Regions from separate parts of the Bacillus sp. V2I10 genome, predicted to be linked through region 1. Evidence: riboswitches for the same ligand, from Rfam matches in the RefSeq annotation. Region 1 holds a riboswitch; each other region holds the start of a gene.

What was found. Region 1 has a riboswitch for S-adenosylmethionine ahead of QFZ72_RS05255 (O-acetylhomoserine aminocarboxypropyltransferase/cysteine synthase family protein). Riboswitches for the same ligand answer to the same signal wherever they lie in the genome.
Region 2: linked by a shared signal. The riboswitch ahead of QFZ72_RS23535 (bifunctional homocysteine S-methyltransferase/methylenetetrahydrofolate reductase) and the one ahead of QFZ72_RS05255 (O-acetylhomoserine aminocarboxypropyltransferase/cysteine synthase family protein) in region 1 are both predicted to bind S-adenosylmethionine.
Region 3: linked by a shared signal. The riboswitch ahead of QFZ72_RS00715 (Na+/H+ antiporter NhaC family protein) and the one ahead of QFZ72_RS05255 (O-acetylhomoserine aminocarboxypropyltransferase/cysteine synthase family protein) in region 1 are both predicted to bind S-adenosylmethionine.
Region 4: linked by a shared signal. The riboswitch ahead of QFZ72_RS27720 (MetQ/NlpA family ABC transporter substrate-binding protein) and the one ahead of QFZ72_RS05255 (O-acetylhomoserine aminocarboxypropyltransferase/cysteine synthase family protein) in region 1 are both predicted to bind S-adenosylmethionine.

What each region holds. Positions count from the first base shown of each region.
Region 1 is NZ_JAUSYV010000001.1:1,029,337-1,034,249, forward strand. Features, by position in the region: gene QFZ72_RS05220 (acyl-CoA dehydrogenase family protein) at 1-696, shown strand, start outside; gene QFZ72_RS05225 (arsenate reductase family protein) at 852-1,211, shown strand; gene gcvH (glycine cleavage system protein GcvH) at 1,273-1,656, shown strand; gene QFZ72_RS05235 (YusG family protein) at 1,710-1,955, shown strand; gene QFZ72_RS05240 (toprim domain-containing protein) at 2,072-2,419, shown strand; gene QFZ72_RS05245 (thioredoxin family protein) at 2,445-2,753, shown strand; gene QFZ72_RS05250 (hypothetical protein) at 2,915-3,238, shown strand; SAM riboswitch class I at 3,315-3,424, shown strand; partial or broken gene QFZ72_RS05255 (O-acetylhomoserine aminocarboxypropyltransferase/cysteine synthase family protein) at 3,544-4,817, shown strand.
Region 2 is NZ_JAUSYV010000001.1:4,620,828-4,625,740, forward strand. Features, by position in the region: gene QFZ72_RS23510 (DegV family protein) at 1-184, shown strand, start outside; gene QFZ72_RS23515 (DUF3941 domain-containing protein) at 239-370, shown strand; gene QFZ72_RS23520 (hypothetical protein) at 554-763, opposite strand; gene QFZ72_RS23525 (CvfB family protein) at 854-1,708, opposite strand; gene QFZ72_RS23530 (YajQ family cyclic di-GMP-binding protein) at 2,264-2,755, shown strand; SAM riboswitch class I at 2,940-3,071, shown strand; gene QFZ72_RS23535 (bifunctional homocysteine S-methyltransferase/methylenetetrahydrofolate reductase) at 3,149-4,913, shown strand, end outside.
Region 3 is NZ_JAUSYV010000001.1:134,754-139,666, forward strand. Features, by position in the region: gene QFZ72_RS00695 (GntR family transcriptional regulator) at 1-273, opposite strand, end outside; gene QFZ72_RS00700 (DUF3889 domain-containing protein) at 433-813, opposite strand; gene QFZ72_RS00705 (GNAT family N-acetyltransferase) at 945-1,823, opposite strand; gene QFZ72_RS00710 (TetR/AcrR family transcriptional regulator) at 1,919-2,545, opposite strand; SAM riboswitch class I at 2,708-2,815, shown strand; gene QFZ72_RS00715 (Na+/H+ antiporter NhaC family protein) at 2,895-4,181, shown strand; gene QFZ72_RS00720 (TetR/AcrR family transcriptional regulator) at 4,383-4,913, opposite strand, start outside.
Region 4 is NZ_JAUSYV010000002.1:84,478-89,390, forward strand. Features, by position in the region: gene QFZ72_RS27715 (LLM class flavin-dependent oxidoreductase) at 1-983, opposite strand, end outside; gene QFZ72_RS27720 (MetQ/NlpA family ABC transporter substrate-binding protein) at 1,065-1,907, opposite strand; SAM riboswitch class I at 2,036-2,143, opposite strand; gene QFZ72_RS27725 (GH92 family glycosyl hydrolase) at 2,409-4,913, opposite strand, start outside.

The DNA of each region.
Region 1 (4,913 bases):
TTAGGATCTGAGACGCTTGATTATGTAGTAGATGAAGGCGTTCAAATCCATGGCGGATATGGTTTTATGGCAGAATACGAAGTGGAAAGAGCGTATCGTGATTCCCGTATTAACCGCATTTTCGAAGGAACAAATGAAATTAACCGCTTATTAGTGCCTGGAACGTATTTGCGTAAAGCAATGAAAGGTGAATTGCCATTGCTGCAAAAGGCTCAGGCTCTGCAGGAAGAGTTAATGATGCTCATGCCTGAAGAAGTTGGCGAAGGTGTTCTTGAACAAGAAAAACATTTATTGAAGAATGCTAAAAAGATCGGCTTGATGATCGCTGGACTTGCTGCACAAAAGTACGGTCAGGCATTGCAGAAGGAGCAAGAAGTATTAGTGAATATTGCAGATATCGTAAGCAGCATTTATGCAATGGAATCAGCGATTCTGCGCACTGAAAAAGCAATCAGCAAAGCAGGAGAAGCAAAGAGCGCTCAAAAGCTCCTGTATACTCAAGTTTACTGTCAGGAAGCATTTAATGAGATTGAAGCACACGCGAAGGAATCATTAGTTGCTATTGAGCAAGGCGATACGCTTCGCATGATGATTTCGGCACTCAGAAAATTCACGCGTCACACTCCGATCAACGTGATTGCCAAAAAACGTGAAATTGCTGCTGCATTAATTGAAGAAAATGGTTACCGCGCTTAAAACAAAGTATAAGAAATGGACCTTTTCCAGTAACGGAAAAGGTCTTATTTCTTTGAGGAAACTGAATTTTACATAATAGAAACTTGTGATTATGATTGTCCAATTGATTGTGGTAAAATAATCTTGTTCAATTACGGTTGCAGGTGGTGAGAAGAGTGGCTATTACGTTTTATTGGTATCCTAAATGCGGTACATGCCGAAAAGCTAAAAAGTGGTTTGAAGATCACAATTTGCAGGTAGAAGATGTACATATTGTCGAAAATCCACCGACAAAAGAAGAATTAAAAACGATGCTTGATAACAGCGGGGTAGAAGTAAAGAAGTTTTTCAATACCAGCGGTCAAAAATACCGCGAATTAGGCATGAAAGAGAAGGTTGCTTCTTTATCTGATGAAGAACTGCTTGAGATTTTGGCATCAGACGGCATGCTTATCAAACGGCCATTAGCAACAGACGGCAAGAAAGTTACCGTCGGCTTTAAAGAAGATCAATTCGAAGCAGCGTGGGCAAAGTAGTAGAAGACTTTAACTTCAGTCTTTTTACAAATAAACATGATAAAACTTGGAGGTAATAAAAATGAACACACCAAAAGAACTTCGTTATTCTGAAGAGCACGAATGGGTTAAAGTTGAAGGTGAAAAAGTACGTATCGGCATTACTGATTTTGCTCAATCAGAACTTGGGGATATTGTATTTGTTGAGCTTCCTGAAGTTGGAGATGAAATTAAAGCAGACGAGCCTTTCGGAAGCGTTGAGTCTGTAAAAACGGTTTCTGAGCTTTATGCGCCAATCAGCGGAAAAGTTGTTGAAATCAATGAGGATCTCGATGACAGCCCAGAATTTGTAAACGAATCTCCATACGAAAAAGCATGGATGATTGTTATCGAGCCAAGCAATGTAAGTGATGTTGACAGCCTAATGACTGCTGAGCAATATGTGGGAATGACAAACGAAGACTGATAAATGGCATTAAACCAGGACACCCTAACCTTTAAAAAGGAGGGTGTTCAAGGATGTCATTTGAAAAGAAGCGCTTAGATATTACAGACCGGGTAACAGGACGCTTTTCAGAAGGTCAAATGAACTTATTTTTTGAAAAAGAGCAAATTGGCACAATGTCATTTGGTCAAAATGGAAATCAGGTTTCATTGAAAAATGGATATGAAGAAGAAAACCATTCCTTTTTCCAGTATGCAGACGTTTTATTAAAAAAAGATGAAAAGTATGTAGATTGTGACGAAGAAAACGGCTGGTGCTAATCGAATGGCAGTGGAATGTTCCACTGCCATTTTTGTTCAATTATTTTAAGAAACAACCTCATGCAATTCGAATAGGTTATAAGATAACACATACTTTAACTGAATAGGTGATGGCGATGTCTGCAATTGAGGTTGAAAAGGTCATAATTGTTGAAGGAACATCTGACAAACGAAAGGTACTTAATGTTGTCAATGAACCTGTAGAAATTATCTGTACAAATGGAACAATAAGTCTTACTCGATTAGACGAAATGATTGATGCTCTGTTTTATAGAGACGTATACGTGCTCGTAGACTCAGATGAATCAGGGGATCGCCTCAGAAAGCAATTCAAGCGGGAACTGCCCGAAGCTGCGCATTTGTTTATAGATAGAATGTACCGTGAAGTTGCGACTGCACCTGATCAGCATGTTGCTGCTGTGCTTTTAAGCGCAAATATCGATGTACAGGCGAAATACTTATAAAATAAAGGGAGTCTCATGAAAAGCAATGATTGAAATAAAGGAAGAACAATTAGATATGTTTGCTGAAAAAGAATTTGGCATCCTTTATCTTTACACTCCGTTTTGCGGAACATGTCAGCTTGCAAAAAAAATGCTGGCTGTTGTTGAAGAGCTGCTCCCAGCTTTAGCGATTCATGCGGCAAACTTAAATTTCCTGCCTAAGCAAGCGATAGAATGGGGAATTGAAAGTGTTCCCTGCCTGCTTATATTTGAAAATGGAACGGTTACCCACAAGAAATATGCCTTTCATTCTGTTGAATATATTTATCAAATATTGAAAGAATATGCCGCCTGAGCAGGGCGGCATTTGACATATTTCTTGGGAAATAGAAAAAACCATTATTTTGTCTCTCCAAGTTTAATAAAGTGTCGAACCTTTCATAAAGGTGATAAGTCGTATTAAAACGAATTAATACGTTATGATCTGATAGGAAAGAAATGGGGAGAGAAAAAGAAATGGACTTATTTTCGTTTGTAGAAAAAATGAATGCGTCTTATTTTATTCAGCCTCTGCTTCCAAACGAAGAATTGAGAATACGGATAACCAGTTCAAAACAACAACCTATCCTGCTTGTTTTAAAAAAGGGGGCTTGTTTTTTAAGCAGCGACAATGACAATCTTTCAGCACATGTACTGGTTTCAGGTGATGAAAATCATCTTTCTGACTGTTTTCATTCACCAATCAGACTTCTTCAGCTCTCAAAGCTTGGAGCGATTGAAGTAAAAGGATCATTTCGTAATGTACTTAGGCTTGAATCCATTATCCAGTTGTCTAAATAATAGTCTAAAAATTCAAACTACTAAATGACTGGGTAAATGAAGCGGTGTTACAATTCATTTAGATTCAATAAGTTTGATCTTATCAAGAGAGGTGGAGGGATTTGGCCCTATGAAGCCCGGCAACCGGTTATTGCAACACGGTGCCAATTCCATCAGAGCAGGCAAGACTGCTCTGGAAGATAAGAAGAGATATGGTGATTCAGCCTCTTCTTTGAAGGGGTTTTTTTATATGAATAAATGAAAAAGGGGATGGGAAATATGGGACAAAATAAGTTCGGCTTGAGACGTTAAATGTACATGGGGGTCTGCAGAAGGATCCTGCAACAGGAGCCCGGGCTGTGCCGATTTATCAGTCTAACGCCTATGTTTTTAATGACACGGAACATGCATCGGATTTATTTGCCTTAAAAGAGCAGGGTTACATTTATACCCGGATACATAATCCTACCTCAACGGTTTTTGAAGAAAGAGTTTCCCAATTAGAAGGGGGCGTAGGAAGTCTTGCTGTAGCAAGCGGCATGGCAGCGATAACGCTTGCCATATTAAATATTGCCGGAACAGGGGATGAGATTGTCTCTGCCTCAAGCCTATACGGTGGGACCTACAACCTCTTTCAAACCACATTGCCTAAGTACGGTATACAGACTAAGTTTGTAAATGCGGATGATCCTGAGAATATCAGGGATGCCATATCGCCTAAAACAAAGGCCATTTTTGCAGAAACGATTGGCAATCCAAGTCTGCAGGTACTTGATATAGAGGCAGCTGCAAAAATCGCTCATGAAGCCGGTATCCCATTAATTATTGATAACACCTTGCAACTCCTTATTTATGCAGGCCGATCGAACATGGAGCAGATATTGTCATTCACTCTGCCACCAAATGGCTGCTTGGAAATGGCACGACCCTCGGAGGAATTATCGTAGACGGAGGAAAGTTTGATTGGAACAGCGATAAGTTTCCGGGCTTTACGACTCCAGATCCAAGCTATCACAATCTTGTATATGCAGAAGCATTGCCGGAGGCAGCCTTTATTGTAAAAGCCCGAGTTCAGCTCCTCAGGGATTTAGGGCCTGCTATCAGTCCTCTTAATGCATTTCAATTTACTCTTGAAGTAGAAACACTTCATGTAAGAATGAAAGAACATATTTTTAATACGAGAAAAGTGGTTGAGTATTTAAATGAGCATTCTGCAGTTAAATGGGTGCTGTACCCTGAAGATGAACAGCACCCTGACAAGGCCCTGGCAGATAAATATTTAGCTGAAGGGGCAGGAGCGGTTGTAGTGTTCGGCATTGATGGCGGCCGTGCAGCAGGCGCAAAGGTGATTAATTCTGTTAACCTATGGTCGCATGTAGCAAATGTCGGAGATGCCAAAAGCCTGATCATTCATCCTGCCAGCACTACACATCAGCAGCTGGATACAGAAGGCCTGAAAAAATCAGGAGTAACTGAAAACTTAATTCGATTGTCTGTTGGGATTGAACATATAGATGACCTTCTGGAGGATCTTGAACAGGCAATTGAACAAGCAACGGGTGTGAAATCATTAATTGAATCATCCGTCTTTTCGAATTAATAAAAAACTTTTGGTTGACACCGTCTTTTGGCACATGATAAAATCACACTCGTACTACTAACTCACTGAATTTAAAAGTAAACTAATTAAATAAAT
Region 2 (4,913 bases), 3.6 Mb from region 1:
TGAAAGTCAGACCATCGCCATCAGTCACGGGGATGATGAGGACTCCGCCAAGGAAATAAAAGCAATGATTGAAATTGAATTTCATCCGAATGAAGTATATATAAACACAGTCGGCTGTTCAGTTGGAGCGCATTCTGGACCTGGTACGATTGCCATTTTCTTTTCAAATAAACCGATCTCATAATATTATACTTACAGGGCAACATAAACGTATCTTTTCAGTAAGGGAGTTTTTATGATGCCGCATACAAGCGATAACGACAAAAAAGCAAAAGACAATAATGCCAAAGAACATGAACGAAACATGATGCGCGAGAAAAACCGCCAAAAAGGCGAATTACAATATTCTAAAAAGACCGACCATTTATAAGAGAAGCGGAAGCCCTGGTCAGCTCTGAATGGCAGATAACGATTCGCCGGAAAAGTCCGGGTTTGACTTTTTTGCGGCGGATCCGTTCTGACCGAGGAGTTAGTCGCTGAAGCTGGACTTAAATGCGCAAAATTTCTTATATCTTTGAAAAAACAGCAGCGATTTTCCGCTGCTGTTTTTGTTTTATTGTAGCTTAAACTTCGAAAGTGTCTGATTTAAATCATCTGTCAGCTGTCTGAGTTCAATCACTTTTTCCACCATTTTTTCGAATGCGAGCAGCTGTTCAGTTGTCGAAGCAGATATTTGCTCGCTTCCTGCTGCCGTCTCTTCTACAACGGCACTGATGCTCTCTACATTTTGCAGAACTTGCTCTCCGAGTTTTTTGGAATTCAATATTCCTGATTTTAAATCATTTAATTCTGATGAGATCCCTTTTACTTTAAGATCGATATCTTCAAATGCACTAGCAAGCGATCAACTCGCTTACTGTTCCTTTTTGAAATATGTCCAGCCGTCTTCCTGATAAACTTTCCCGGCTTTCATCAATGAGCCGATTGCACGCTTGAACGCGCCTTTGCTCATGTTAAAGCGTTCTTTAATGTCTTCTGGGTCGCTCTTATCGAAAAATGGCATCGCTCCGCCTCTTGATTCCATGTAATCATAAAGCTGCTGTGCATCCTCATCCAATGCTTCATGCTTTCTTGGAAGAAGAGATACGTTGATTGTTCCATCTTCCTTTACATCAATTACGCGCCCTGTTACAAGCTCGCCTAAACGAGGCTCCCTTTTACGCTGCGAAGAGTGAATAAATCCTTTGTAGCCTTCTTCTGTAATAATATATGAGCCGGCAATAATCATTCTGTAAACTCTGCCTGTCACAGTTTTATTGTTGGCTGTACCTTCTGCTGATACGATCTTCTCCTGCATGACATCTTCCGTTGCAAGCTTCGTGAAAAACCTGCCATTTTTCGTTACCTTCAAAGAACAATAAAGCATGTCCCCCTCTTCTGGCCAAACCTCGATAAACGCTGGAAGAATATCGTTTGCTACTAGCGCATCCTTGGATAAACCAATATCAACAAACGCTCCCATGTCTTCTCTTACGCTTACAACCTCAACCCAGTCGTAATGATCCTCGGTAATTTTCGGTTTCTTCATAGTTGCGGCAAGACGGTCTTCATGATCGACAATTAAATAAACCTCAATTTCTTCTTTGTCATCAATCGGCTCCGTGATTTCGGTTTTGTGGAGCAGCACACGGCTTTCTCCGTCTGTTAAATAATAGCCATAATCTAATTTTTCATCTATTGAAAGCGTCATAAACGTTCCTGGATTCATCAAATGTATTTCGTTCCTTTCTTATGCAGGATGCATCTGCTGTTAGTTTTCAAATTGAAGCGGACATTTATGTATGTATTTGCAGTTTAATGGCCAATTCCTGGGCTAAACAGGCGATTCCGCACTTCGTATTGTCCGGCTCCATCGCCTAACTCCTCGGTCAGAACGGATTCGGCGAAAAAGTCAAAATCGGACTTCATTCTCAATGCTGTAGACTACTCCAACCTTAGCGTTTTTGTACTTTGTCTTGTCCGGCTCCATCGCCTAACTCCTCGGCCAGAACGGATCCGCCAGTAAAGGCAAAAAGCGCCTTTTCTGGGAGATCCTTATCTGTCTTTCGGAGCTAAACAGGCGATTCCGCACTTCGTATTGTCCGGCTCCATCGCCCAGCTCCTCGGCCAGAACGGCTCCGCCAGTAAAGGCAAAAAGCGCCTTTTCTGGCGGAGCCTTATCTGTCTGTCGGAGCTAAACGGGCGATTCCGCACTTCAAATGTTGTTATCCCCTGTTCATTCTACTATAATCTATAGATAATATAAACTTTTGGGAGGATTCTTATGGCGAAGGACAGTTCTTTTGATATTGTTTCAAAGGTGGATATGCCTGAGGTGACAAATGCAATTACGATGACGATGAAGGAAATCGGCACCCGCTATGATTTTAAAGGGAGCAAAAGCAGCATTTCACTTGAAAAAGAAGAGATTGTTTTAGTTTCAGATGATGAGTTTAAAATGGATCAGTTAAAGGATGTTTTTATTTCTAAATTGATTAAACGCAATGTAGCGACACGAAATATTGATTACGGAAAAATCGAAGGTGCATCGGGCGGAACGATTCGCCAGCGCGCTAAGCTGATTCAGGGTATTGATAAGGATAATGCAAAAAAGATTAATGCCATTATTAAAAATTCCGGATTAAAAGTAAAAACTCAGGTTCAGGACGATCAGGTCCGTGTGACCGGCAAAAATAAGGACGACCTACAGCAGGTGATTGCAGCCGTTCGCGGAACCGACTTGCCGATAGATGTTCAATTTATTAATTTCAGATAAAGTGAACCAAACACTCGAGCTCTTCTCTGCTGGGTGTTTGTTTCGTTGTTCCGCAAGTTTCTGCTTCGATTTTCCACCAATAAATTCCGCGTCTATTCAGAAAACTTTTACTTTTGTATTGAATCTATCCGAAAAAACATGTAAATTAGATATAATATCTTTTTGTAAATTTCATATTTCACCATTCTTATCTAGAGAAGCTGAGGGACTGGCCCTTTGAAGCTTCAGCAACCTGGCATAATGAAATCATCTGTATTCATCAGGGATTTCAATCCAAGGTGCTAATTCCAGCGATGCATCCATCGAACGATAAGAAGAAGTCCTGATCGTTCAAAGTCTTCTTCTTGGAAGGCTTTTTTTGTTTTTTTCTACAGCACTAAGGAGGTTTGGAGTTTGACACTTTTAAACGATTTACAGAAGAAGATCCTGATTGGCGACGGAGCAATGGGAACACTGCTTTACTCTCACGGAGTTGACAGGTGTTTCGAAGAATTGAATTTATCGAAGCCTGATGAAATATTAAATGTTCATAAGGCGTATATTGCAGCCGGTGCAGATGTCATTCAGACAAATACTTACGGCGCAAACTATATTAAGCTATCAAGATATGGACTTGAAGATGAAGTGAGGGCGATTAACCGTACTGCTGTTCAGATTGCTAAAAAAGCATCAGCCGGCAATAACACCTATATTCTTGGAACGATTGGCGGCATCCGTGCTTTCAAGAAAAATGCCTATTCTCTTGAGGACATTAAACGCAATTTCAGAGAACAGCTTTACCTTTTGCTCAGTGAAGAGGTAAGCGGTCTGCTGCTTGAAACCTATTATGATCTTGAAGAAATAAAAACAGTATTAGAGATCGCAAGAAAAGAAACGAATATCCCGATTATTACAAACATCTCCCTTCACGATATCGGAGTCTTGCAGGACGGAACACCCCTGAATGAAGGCCTTTCTCAGCTTGAGGCACTTGGTGCTGACGTTGTCGGTCTGAATTGCAGACTGGGTCCTTACCATATGCTTTCATCTCTTGAAGAAATTCCGCTTCCTGAAAAAGCGTTCTTATCTGTTTATCCAAACAGCAGCTTGCCGACTCTTGAGGAAGGAAGACTTGTCTATGGCTCTGGAGAAAAATATTTTGCAGAAAGCGCACTCGCCTTCAGAAATCAGGGAGCAAGACTAATCGGAGGCTGCTGCGGCACAACCCCTGTACACATTGAAGCAATGGCAGCAGCGCTTAAAGGGCTCGCTCCAGTTACAGAAAAGAAAGTAAAAATACGGAAGAAAGAGATTTCTGTCACGTCTGCAGCGGAAAGAAAGTACCCTCCCCTGCAGGAAATAGTTAATAAGAAGCGCTCTCTGATTGTAGAACTCGATCCTCCTAAAAAACTTGGACTGGACAAATTTTTAAAAGGTGCAAAAGCACTGCAAGCTGCTGGAATCGATGCCTTAACACTTGCAGACAACTCGCTTGCGTCGCCGAGAATAAGCAATGTTGCTGTAGGATCCATCGTTCAGCAAACACTTGGACTCAGGTCCTTAATTCATATTACATGCCGCGACCGCAACTTAATTGGCCTTCAATCTCATTTAATGGGTCTTCATACGCTGGGACTTACGGATGTGCTTGCGGTTACAGGCGATCCATCAAAAATCGGGGATTTTCCGGGAGCTACTTCCGTTTATGATCTTTCTTCTTTTGATTTGATCAGCTTAATCAAACAATTTAATGATGGTCTTTCTTATTCAGGAAAACCTCTTGGGGAAAAAACCAATTTTTCAGTTGCTGCTGCGTTTAATCCCAATGTTAAATATCTCGATAAAGCAGTAAAAAGACTGGAGAAGAAAATTGCCTGCGGTGCAGATTATTTCATTTCTCAGCCAATTTACTCAGAAAAACAGCTGATTGATGTTTATGAGGAAACGAAGCACTTAACCGTTCCGATTTATATCGGCATTATGCCGCTCACAAGCAGCCGCAACGCAGAATTTATTCATAACGAAATTCCGGGCATTACTCTTTCTGACAGTATTCGTGAAAGAATGGCACAGGCAGGTGATAATCGGGAGAAAGCCTATCAGGAAGGATTGGCCATCTCTAAAAGACTGATTGATGCTGCCTTTGATTTATTTAATGGAATCTACTTAATTACACCGT
Region 3 (4,913 bases), 890 kb from region 1:
ATAAAATTGCTCTTTACGCTTTTGAAGCAGTTTCCCCTTTGCCCCTTCAGCTACAAACATTCCAATCCCTCTCTTCTTGAAAAGAATGCCTTTCTCCACTAATTGATTGATTCCCTTTGCCGCTGTTGCCGGATTAATTTGATAATGTGCCGCAAACTCATTTGTTGATGGAATTCTTTCTCCTTCCTGAACCATGCCATTGATGATGTCATTTTCTATCTGTTCCGCTATTTGCTGAAATATTGGCCTGTCGGTATCTAAAAATGGATTCATATGACCCCTCTTTCGGTTCACTTGTTAGTTGGTTAGTTACTTATGTAATCAACTATATACCATAATGTAAAACATTGTCAATGATAACATCCTTTTTTTAGAAAAAATGGGTCAGTTCTAAATAAAAAAGACGATCCCTTAACGGGATCGCCTGTTTTATTATATTTTCTCAAATGTAACCTTGACCACTTTTTTGGTTTTTTCATTATATTCAACTAAAACAAGCACTTGAAACGTTTTATTCTTTTCCTTCAGCGTAAGCTTGAACGTTTCGATTGAAGTTTCTGTTTTTCTCTTTTTTCCTACGTGCTGGTAGTCTGTGATTTGAGCACCAGGGTATTTTTCCATGGTCTTGCGCATAGCAACTCTTCCGTACTCTTCATAAGAAAGAACTTTAGTTTCTGCATGAGCATGAACAGAAAACGCGGTCGTACTTCCTGCCAAACAGAAAATCAATAAGATGTTCAACCAGCTCTTCATTTTTACGATCCCTTCTTTCTTTTTGGCTGTGTTCGCAAAGATTGCTGTTTTCAATTTCACGTTTATCAGGCTCATATCGTGCTCATTTCTTTAAAATCTTTCGAAGTTTTTCCGCAATGAGCGATTTATGAAAAGCAACAATCTTTTAGAAAAGAACCTTCTTTTTCATAGGGTTTGTAAATGAATGAATTCTATGCAGACATCTCTTTGATCATAAACACTTGCTCTGCTTTTTCTATGAAACCCTCTTTTTCTAAGATTTCATGGACCAGATGATTGGATTTCGATAGATTGACAGCCGTCCTGTGAATCACTTCTGTATATGAAAAAGCGAATGCTTCATGAAGCAGCGTGCGCAGAACAGCTTCTTTCTCTTGATGTTCAGGGTGTGCCTCACATTGAAATAAAAGGATGCTTGATAGCGTTCCATCATCACCATATTTCCGTTTTGACAGGGCAAAGCCAATGGTTTCACCCTTTTCGTCTAATGCATGAATGGATTCACCGTCCCTTATGTTTTGCCACTGCACCTGCCAGGGCATCAGCTTGTTATAAAAAGAGACATCCTGGACGTCCCTCGGCTTTTTAACCTGGACACGGAATCCGCCTTTTGGTTCTTCGAACTTTAGAGGAGCTGAATGACCAAGGTGTGCAATCCGGTCGACAACCTGATAGCCCATTTTTTCATAAAGCTTTATCGCACGATCATTATGAGAGACGGCTTCAAGAGTAGCTGTGTCTACATTTTCTTTTTCATAAAGAGACAAAGCCTCTTCCATCAGCTTTACCCCGACCCCTTTGCTTCGGTACTCAGGAGCAACACCTGTACCGCCATTCCATGCTATTTTTTTGCCGTCTATGGTTCTGATTCCATTCAGAACCAGTCCAACCGGCTCTGAATCGTGAAAAGCTACAACAGATAATGCCGGCGAAAGATTTTCAAGCACCATTCGGTTAAAAAAATTCTCAAGGGACAGCGTCATATCAAAATAATATCCCTCAAAACCTTTATTCCATGCGGTTAAAGCTTCTTCAAGCGTACATTGAGACAATTTTTTAATTGTGATCATACCGCACCCCATTTCTCATTAGCTTCTTTTAAAAATCATCTCGAAGTCTTCTTTTCTAAAAGGACGCAGGTATACATTTTCTCCATGTAAAAACCTCATGCAGATCCCCCCTTTTCTAAGTACATGAAGATCATTTCTTCTAAAGCACGGATTTGTTTTTGATAAGGGTAATTCCCGCCTATCACTGAATAGTGAAGACAAATGCCGTCTATGGTTCCCCATACCATAGAAGATATGAGCGATGGATCCGTCTCTTTGTTGAATTCATTCTGCCTTATGCCTTCTTCGATGATCTCAACAAGCAGTACTTGATAAACGTCGTCATACCGGTCTGTCATGACTTTCTTAAGTTCTTCATCACGGCCTGAATGAATCCAGAATTCAAGGTGAACACCGATCATTTTCTGCCACTTTTGAGATAACTCAATTTCAGCATAGTTTTTGAAAAACTGGTGAAGTTTTTCTTTTGCAGTCCCTCTCTCTTGAAAACTTCTTTTCAGTTTGGCGATATTCTGCTCTGTCCGCATCTGCATCAGCTGAAGGTAAATTTCTTCCTTGCTTTTAAAATAGTTGTAGATTGCCCCTTTACTTAACCCAGATTCAGCCACAATATCGTCTATTGTGGCAACCTGAAATCCTTTTTCTCCAAAAGCCTTAAGGGCACTTTCCAGGATATGGCGTTTCTTTTTTTCCTTATATTCATCTGAAACAATTGGAGCCACGCCTGTACACCTCCTTAAAAACCGACTATATAGTTTATTTTATTCCACTGATGACGATAAATTCAAATAATTTTGAAAAAAAGTTTGTTAAATCTTCCATTTGACTTTTACACAATTACCCCTTAATGTAGGAAAGGTCATTTTTTAAAACACACATATATCTTCTTATTAAGAGAGGCAGAGGGACTGGCCCTGTGATGCCTCGGCAGCGGACTCGGATTTCCGAGTGCTGTGCCAATTCCAGCAAGCTCCGTGCTTGAAAGATAAGAAGAGGTTTATTCCATTCCGGATTTAAGATCTCTTCTGCTTTAGAAGAGATCTTTTTTTTATAATAAGAAAGGTGGTACACATGGAGACAAAAGGAAATGGACTGGCATTAATGCCGTTAATCATATTTCTTGCCCTATTTGTAGGGTCTGGTATTATAACAGGCGATTTTTATAAGATGCCGATTCTTGTTGCAATTATTATTGCATCCGGAGCTGCTCTTATGATGAATCGTAAAGAGACGTTCACAGCGAAGGTTGAGAATTTCGCTAAAGGGGCAGGCCATCCTGATTTGATGATCATGGTCTTTATATTCATCCTGGCCGGAGCTTTCTCAGAAGTGGCAAAAGGGATGGGAGCAGTTGAATCTACAGTCAATCTTGCGCTTTCATTTTTGCCGCAAAGCTTTTTGATTGTTGGATTATTTATTATTGGAGCTTTTATTTCACTTGCAATGGGAACTTCAATGGGAACAATTGCTGCACTTGCTCCAATTGGCGTTGGCATCAGTGCAGAAGCTGATATTTCAATAGCTCTTGCTATGGCTGCTGTTATTGGCGGTGCGATGTTCGGGGACAACCTGTCTTTTATATCGGATACAACAATTGCAGCAGTTCGGACACAGCAGACGGAAATGAGAGATAAGTTCAAAGTAAACTTTTTCATAGTTTTGCCGGCTGCCATTATTACTTGTGCTGTCTTAATTGTGATGACTCTCGGCAATCAATCTCCTGTTTCTTCTGGAGAATTCAGTTTCATTAAAATGCTGCCTTATATAGCCGTTCTTGTATCAGCTCTTCTTGGAATGAATGTCATCATTGTTTTAACTGGCGGGATCCTGCTTAGCGGAGTCATCGGGCTGTCTGATGGCACCTATACGTTAACGGATTTTCTTCAGAAAATAACAGATGGTATTATGGGGATGGCCGAACTGGTCATTCTTTCACTCTTAATCGGCGGTATGGTTGAACTGATTAAACGAAATGGCGGCATTCACTTTATTTTAGAAGCGATGACAAAAAGAATTTCTTCTAAAAGAGGGGCAGAATATGCCATTGCAGGTCTTGTAAGCACGACAAACCTTGCGACTGCAAATAATACCATCTCTATTATTGCAGCGGGTCCGCTGGCAAAAGATATGGCAGATAAGTATGAGATTGATAAACGTAAATCTGCCAGCCTTTTGGATATTTTCTCTTGCAGTATACAGGGTTTAATCCCTTATGGCGCTCAAATGCTTACTGCCGCACAATTTGCTGAGATTTCACCTGCTGATATCCTGCCATTCTCTTATTACCCATTCTTAATAGCCGTTATGGGTATTGCGGCTATTATTATTGGCTATCCGAAATTTAAAAAAGCCAAGTAGTTCCTGCCCGGCAGAGTCCGAAATTGGACTCTGTTTTTTCATAGATCTAAAGCGGGCGCCTTGGTCAGATCCGACAGGCGGATTCGTTCTGACCGAAGATCTATGGGCCGGAGCTTTAAGTAGAATTTTTTTATTTACCTCAGCCTTGACTTTTATAGTTTTCCTAAACAAGAAAAAGAGCCGCTCATCCTATGAGCGGCTTTACTTTTTCATCAGTCCATGCAGAAGAAACTGGATCGTATATTCTTTTTCTGCTTCATCGTCCCAATCCAGATCAGGCAAGATGATGAACCTTCCGATCAGGAACCCCATAATTGTCGTAATGATCATCCGTAAAACTGTTTCAGGAGGCATGTCAATCATCTCTCCTTTTTCTTGGAAATGCGTGATCAGCTTCTTCAGTTTCTCAACTGCATGTTCCTCAACGACCTTTCGGAGCTCCCCTCTGAACTCTTCATGAAAAAAAACTTCCTGAAGCAAAATCTTGATGACAGGGTGATTTTTCTTAATAAACTCATAGCGGTTTTCAAGAATGTATCTCAGCATTTGTTCAAGGTCCTGATGATTTTGCTTCGTCACGTCCTGAAGAAAATTCCTTACTAAAAACGGGGCAATGAATTTTGTTATAGTCGGCATGACGATCGCAAACAGCAGGTCTTTTTTCGTTTGATAATGACGGAAAATTGTACCCTCTGCGACTCCCGCTTTTTTAGCAATTTCGCTGGTTGATGC
Region 4 (4,913 bases), on a different contig from region 1:
CTCCAAGGAATTTCAGAAGCAGGGGTATCATGTTTAAATTGTGTCAAATCTATATTTCCAACATATCCAGATAAAAACCTTAGAGCTTGTTCAGGCATCAGTACATCCTCAAGCTGACGGAGTTTCTCTTCTGCCTCCTGTTCTGTTCTTCCAATTACAGGATTTATTCCTTGCAGGATAAGAAGATCATCTTTTGTACGTCCGAATTGGCTTAGTTTATTCTTCAACTGAAGATAAAAGGCACGAGCTTCTTCAAAATCAGCTTTATGGCTAAATACAACTTCAGCACTTCGGGCTGCAAGTTTTTGACCTGGTTCAGATGATCCGGCTTGAAAAATGACAGGGTGGCCTTGTGGAGATCTCCCAATATTAAGAGGTCCCCTGACATTAAAGTAGGTCCCCTCGTGATTTAACACATGCACTTTTTTTTCATCATAAAATTGACCAGATTCTTTATCGCGAATAAATGCATCATCCTCCCAAGAATCCCAAAGTCCTTTCACTACATCAAAAAATTCCTCTGCCATTTTATATCGTTCATCATGAACAACATGTTTCTTTCGGCTGAAATTTAGAGCTGTTAGACCAGTTGCATCAGCTGTTGTGACTAAATTCCATCCTGCCCTTCCATTGCTTATATGGTCAATCGAGGCGAATTGTCGTGCAAGGATATAGGGTTCGCTATATGTAGTTGAGGCTGTTGCTATTACACCAATCTGACTCGTGGACCCAGCGATTGCAGTAATTAAAATGGCTGGGTCAAATCGATTCAAAATATGAGGGTGTGAGTTTGCATCAATAGCTAAACTATCCGCAATAAAAACAGCATCAAATTTTCCGCGTTCTGCTTCTTGTGAAATTTTCTTATAAAAGGAAACATTAATGCTGGCATCTGCTTGAACATGAGGAAGACGCCATGATCCGAGATGCATGCCCGAACCAACAATATAAACGGCAAATTTCATGTTTTTGTGTTTAGCCATATAAATCATCCCTTCACAAATGGGCAGTATCAGATAATTCCAGTAACGAGTTGTCTACCAGCCTTCAATAAAGCGTCTATATTAATTATTTACGATTTCTTCAACTGGTTTTTTCACTGGGATTTTGGTTCCGCCAAATTCCTTCTTTATGAATTCCTGAACTTCTTTCGAATGATAAATACTACTTAATTTATTTAGGTTTTCATTTTTTTCGTTTTCTTTTTGAGTAACAAGAATATTAATATTAGCCTGTGTATCTTGATTGATTTCTTCATGATAAATAGAATCTTTAATAGAATTCAGTCCAGCATCAAGAGCGACGCTGTTTCCAATTAAGGAGGCATCTACATCAGGGAGTGACCTTGCTGTCGATGATCCGTCTACCGGAACAAATTTAATATTTTTAGGGTTTTCTACAATATCTTGAATTGTTCCAAATGAATCAAAATCATCCTTTAACGTAATGACACCTGCATTTCGCAATACGCGAAGAGCTCGAGCTGTATTTGCTGGATCATTAGGAATGGCAATTTCAGCATTTTCCGGAAGTTCTTCAACTGATTTCAAGTCTTTAGAATAAATACCCATTGGTTCTAAATAAGTTGTTGCTATTGCGACTAAATCTGCATTTTTACTTTTCACATAATCTTGAAAATATGATAGTGATTGAAAAGCATTTACATCAAGAATTCCATCATTAGTAGCTTCGTTAATTTGCAGACCGTCATTAAATTTTTTTACTTCAATCTCAATACCGGCTTCTTTAGCTGCTTTTGATTTTGAGATAAAGTTCCATACTTGAGCATCTGATCCTGATGATCCTACGATAATTTTGTTATTTTCAGATGCATTTGAGCTTAGGTTGCATGCTGATAAGATAACGAATATGATTCCGGCTAGAAGTGTAATTGATAATTTTTTCATTTTTATCTCCCTTTTTCAATCTTTTATTAAATCCTTAATATTTTCGCCATCACCACCCTTCAAAAATTGAGTAAAATAAAAACCCCTTCTAAAAATAAGAAAGAGTTTCGGTTTAAAACGAATATCTCATCTTATCTTTCAAGCACATTCATGCTTGTTGGAATTGGCACAGTACTTTATAAAAGCCTGTTGCCGAGGTTTCATAGGGCCATTCCCTCCACCTCTCTAAATAAGAATATATGTTTTTATGCATTCCTAAATGAACTCATCTCCTCCTTAGTTAATGTTGATAAATACACGAAAGGCTTCCATCTCAAGTTCTCAGGGTACTTGAATGAAAGCCTCTGGTTTTCCAGTGAGCGAATTTCTATTGAAAAATTTGTTAATATCAAATTAATACAATAAATCAGATGTGTCAAGTCGGAATTTAAAATAATAGTTAGTTTTTATACTACTCAATGAATATATCAATTATATAGAATGGTCATAAGATATTCTTAATTACTTCAAAGAAATCATCAAAGCACGTGCATCTGCATCTAATTTCTTTTTAGCATTGCTTGAAATGAAGCCTTGTGATGACTTACTGTGTAAATGCTTTAGGAAATCATTCATATATTTGACACTCTTTTGATTGTCGTCCTTTTCTGTATAACTCTGCTTTGAAAGCTTTAAATCGTTATTCAAAAGATCCTTCAGCTTCCCTTTCAATTCACCGGATTCCGCAAAATCATCCAACACTTTTTGGATTATGTCAAAATCGGAAGAAAGGTCCTTTCCGAGAAACTCCACTTCTGCCAATGAAGTACTTGAATGGCCTCCATTTTCAGTAATTTCCACCTTATAAAAAACGAATTTTCCTGGATGCTTAATTGTAAAGGCGCGCGTATAGAGACGCCATTCGAATTTTTCATTTTTTCTTTCATCAAGGACAGTCCACGACTTGCCATCATTTGAGCCTTTTACCACCCAGCTTTTTGGGTCTGCTGCTTGTGAATTCGCATCATTGGTAAGGCTTGCTCCAGAAGTAAAGGTGTACATTTTGGCCTGTTGCTTCCGTGCCTTAAATTGATATTGAACAGACGGGTTTTGGCTGTTAAACGTCGTTCTCGTTGAAGAGGTATTGTCGAATAACGGATCTACTCTATTGCTTTCTCCATCTGTTGCACTTCCTGGTTCTGGCATCGTCAGGTCTTTCAATGGTTTTGGTGATAAGGTTGATCCATCGGTATTACCTGGAGTGATGGAGTTTGGTATGTCTTTTTCTCCGCTGCCCCACTTCGAAGGCTTGGATCCCATGTCAAAATCTAGTCTTGCACCATTTGAAAGGTCAGTGTGCATAATGTAATTTTTGGTATGGTCTTTGCCATTTAATTTTAAGCCTTGGACATATTTATTGTCCTTGCTGTTATTAGGTGCGTTGATGACGATTTTTTTCCCATTCTCTAAATGGATCGTCGCTTTCTTAAACAAAGGTGCCCCTATGGCGTATTCCGGGCTTCCCATTTTCAACGGATAGAAACCAAGTGCACTGAAGATCTGCCACGCGGACATCTCTCCATTATCTTCATCACCAGCATATCCTTGCCCGATTTCACTTCCAATGTATAGGCGGTCCAATGCTTCACGAACCTTCTCCTGTGTCTTCCAAGGCTCGGCAGTATAATTGTACATATACATGATATGGTGAGATGGTTGGTTGCTGTGTCCATACATCCCCATACGGACATCTCTCGCTTCCCTCATTTCATGAATGACACCGCCATAGTGACCAGCAAACAATCCTGTTTCTGGCGTATTAAAGAACTCATCCAGCTTGCTGCTTAATCCTTTTTTACCATCATACAGGTTAGCAAGTCCTTGCCCATCCTGTGGTGCATGGAAGGCCATATTCCAGGCATTTGTTTCTGTGTAATCCCCGCCCCATTCACGCTCATCAAATTCTTCTGCCGTTGATCTCCACTCACCGGATGCATTCCTTCCCATGAAGAAGTCTACTTCCGGATTGAACATGTTGACATAGTTCTGGGCTCGGCTGAGATAATAGTTAGCATCAGCTTGATAATTAGATAAATATAGGTCTTTTTTGTCTGCTTGCTTATCAAGTGCCTTTGCAAGATTTGCAATGGCATAATCGTTGATGTATCCATCCATGGCCCAAGACATTCCTTCACCAGTTGAGGTATTGGTATAGCCATCAAACACGGATGTAGCCATTCCTTTTCGACCCGTTCCTGGATTCGGGCTTACAACTGCAGCATTCCGGACAGCCGATTGGTAGAAGCTTTTTACATCAAAATTTTTGACCCCTTTAAGATAAGCATCCGCAAATGCCACATCGGAGCTAGTTCCTACCATAAGGTTGGCATAGCCAGGGGAGGACCATCTTGAAATCCAACCGCCGTCCCTGTATTGCTGGACGAATCCGTCAATCATTTCCCCTGCCTTGGTAGGAGTTAATAGAGAGTAGGCCGGCCAGGTGGTCCGGTACGTATCCCAGAAACCATTGTTTACATACGTTTTACCGTCTACAACTTTAGCACCGGTTTCTGTTGGTGTGTTTTGTCCGGATGCAGGGGAAAACGGGCTTGCATACTTATATTCAGGTTTTTTCGTTGTACCCACGTTTTCGTACCCTGAGTTTGGATATAAGAATAGACGGTACATATTTGAGTATAAAGTGACTAATTGATCTTCACTTGCTCCTTCGATTTCAATGATTTTTAATTTATCTTCCCATTTCTTTTGCGCTTTTTCTTTTATCGTTTCGAACGTGTCTGAAGACTTGATTTCCTGTTCCAGGTTTTTCTTAGCTTGTTCCACAGAAATCAGTGAGGTTGCAATCTTCATCGTGACCACCTTATCACTTTTTCCTTTTGTATCAAAGCGAATGAACCCAGTAACATTATCTCTGCCTTCTCCAGAAAGCTTACCGCTGTCAATAATCGGCTTATCAAATGTAGCATAAACGAACATCCGGGTGGCTCCTGCAGAAAGGCTGCCGCT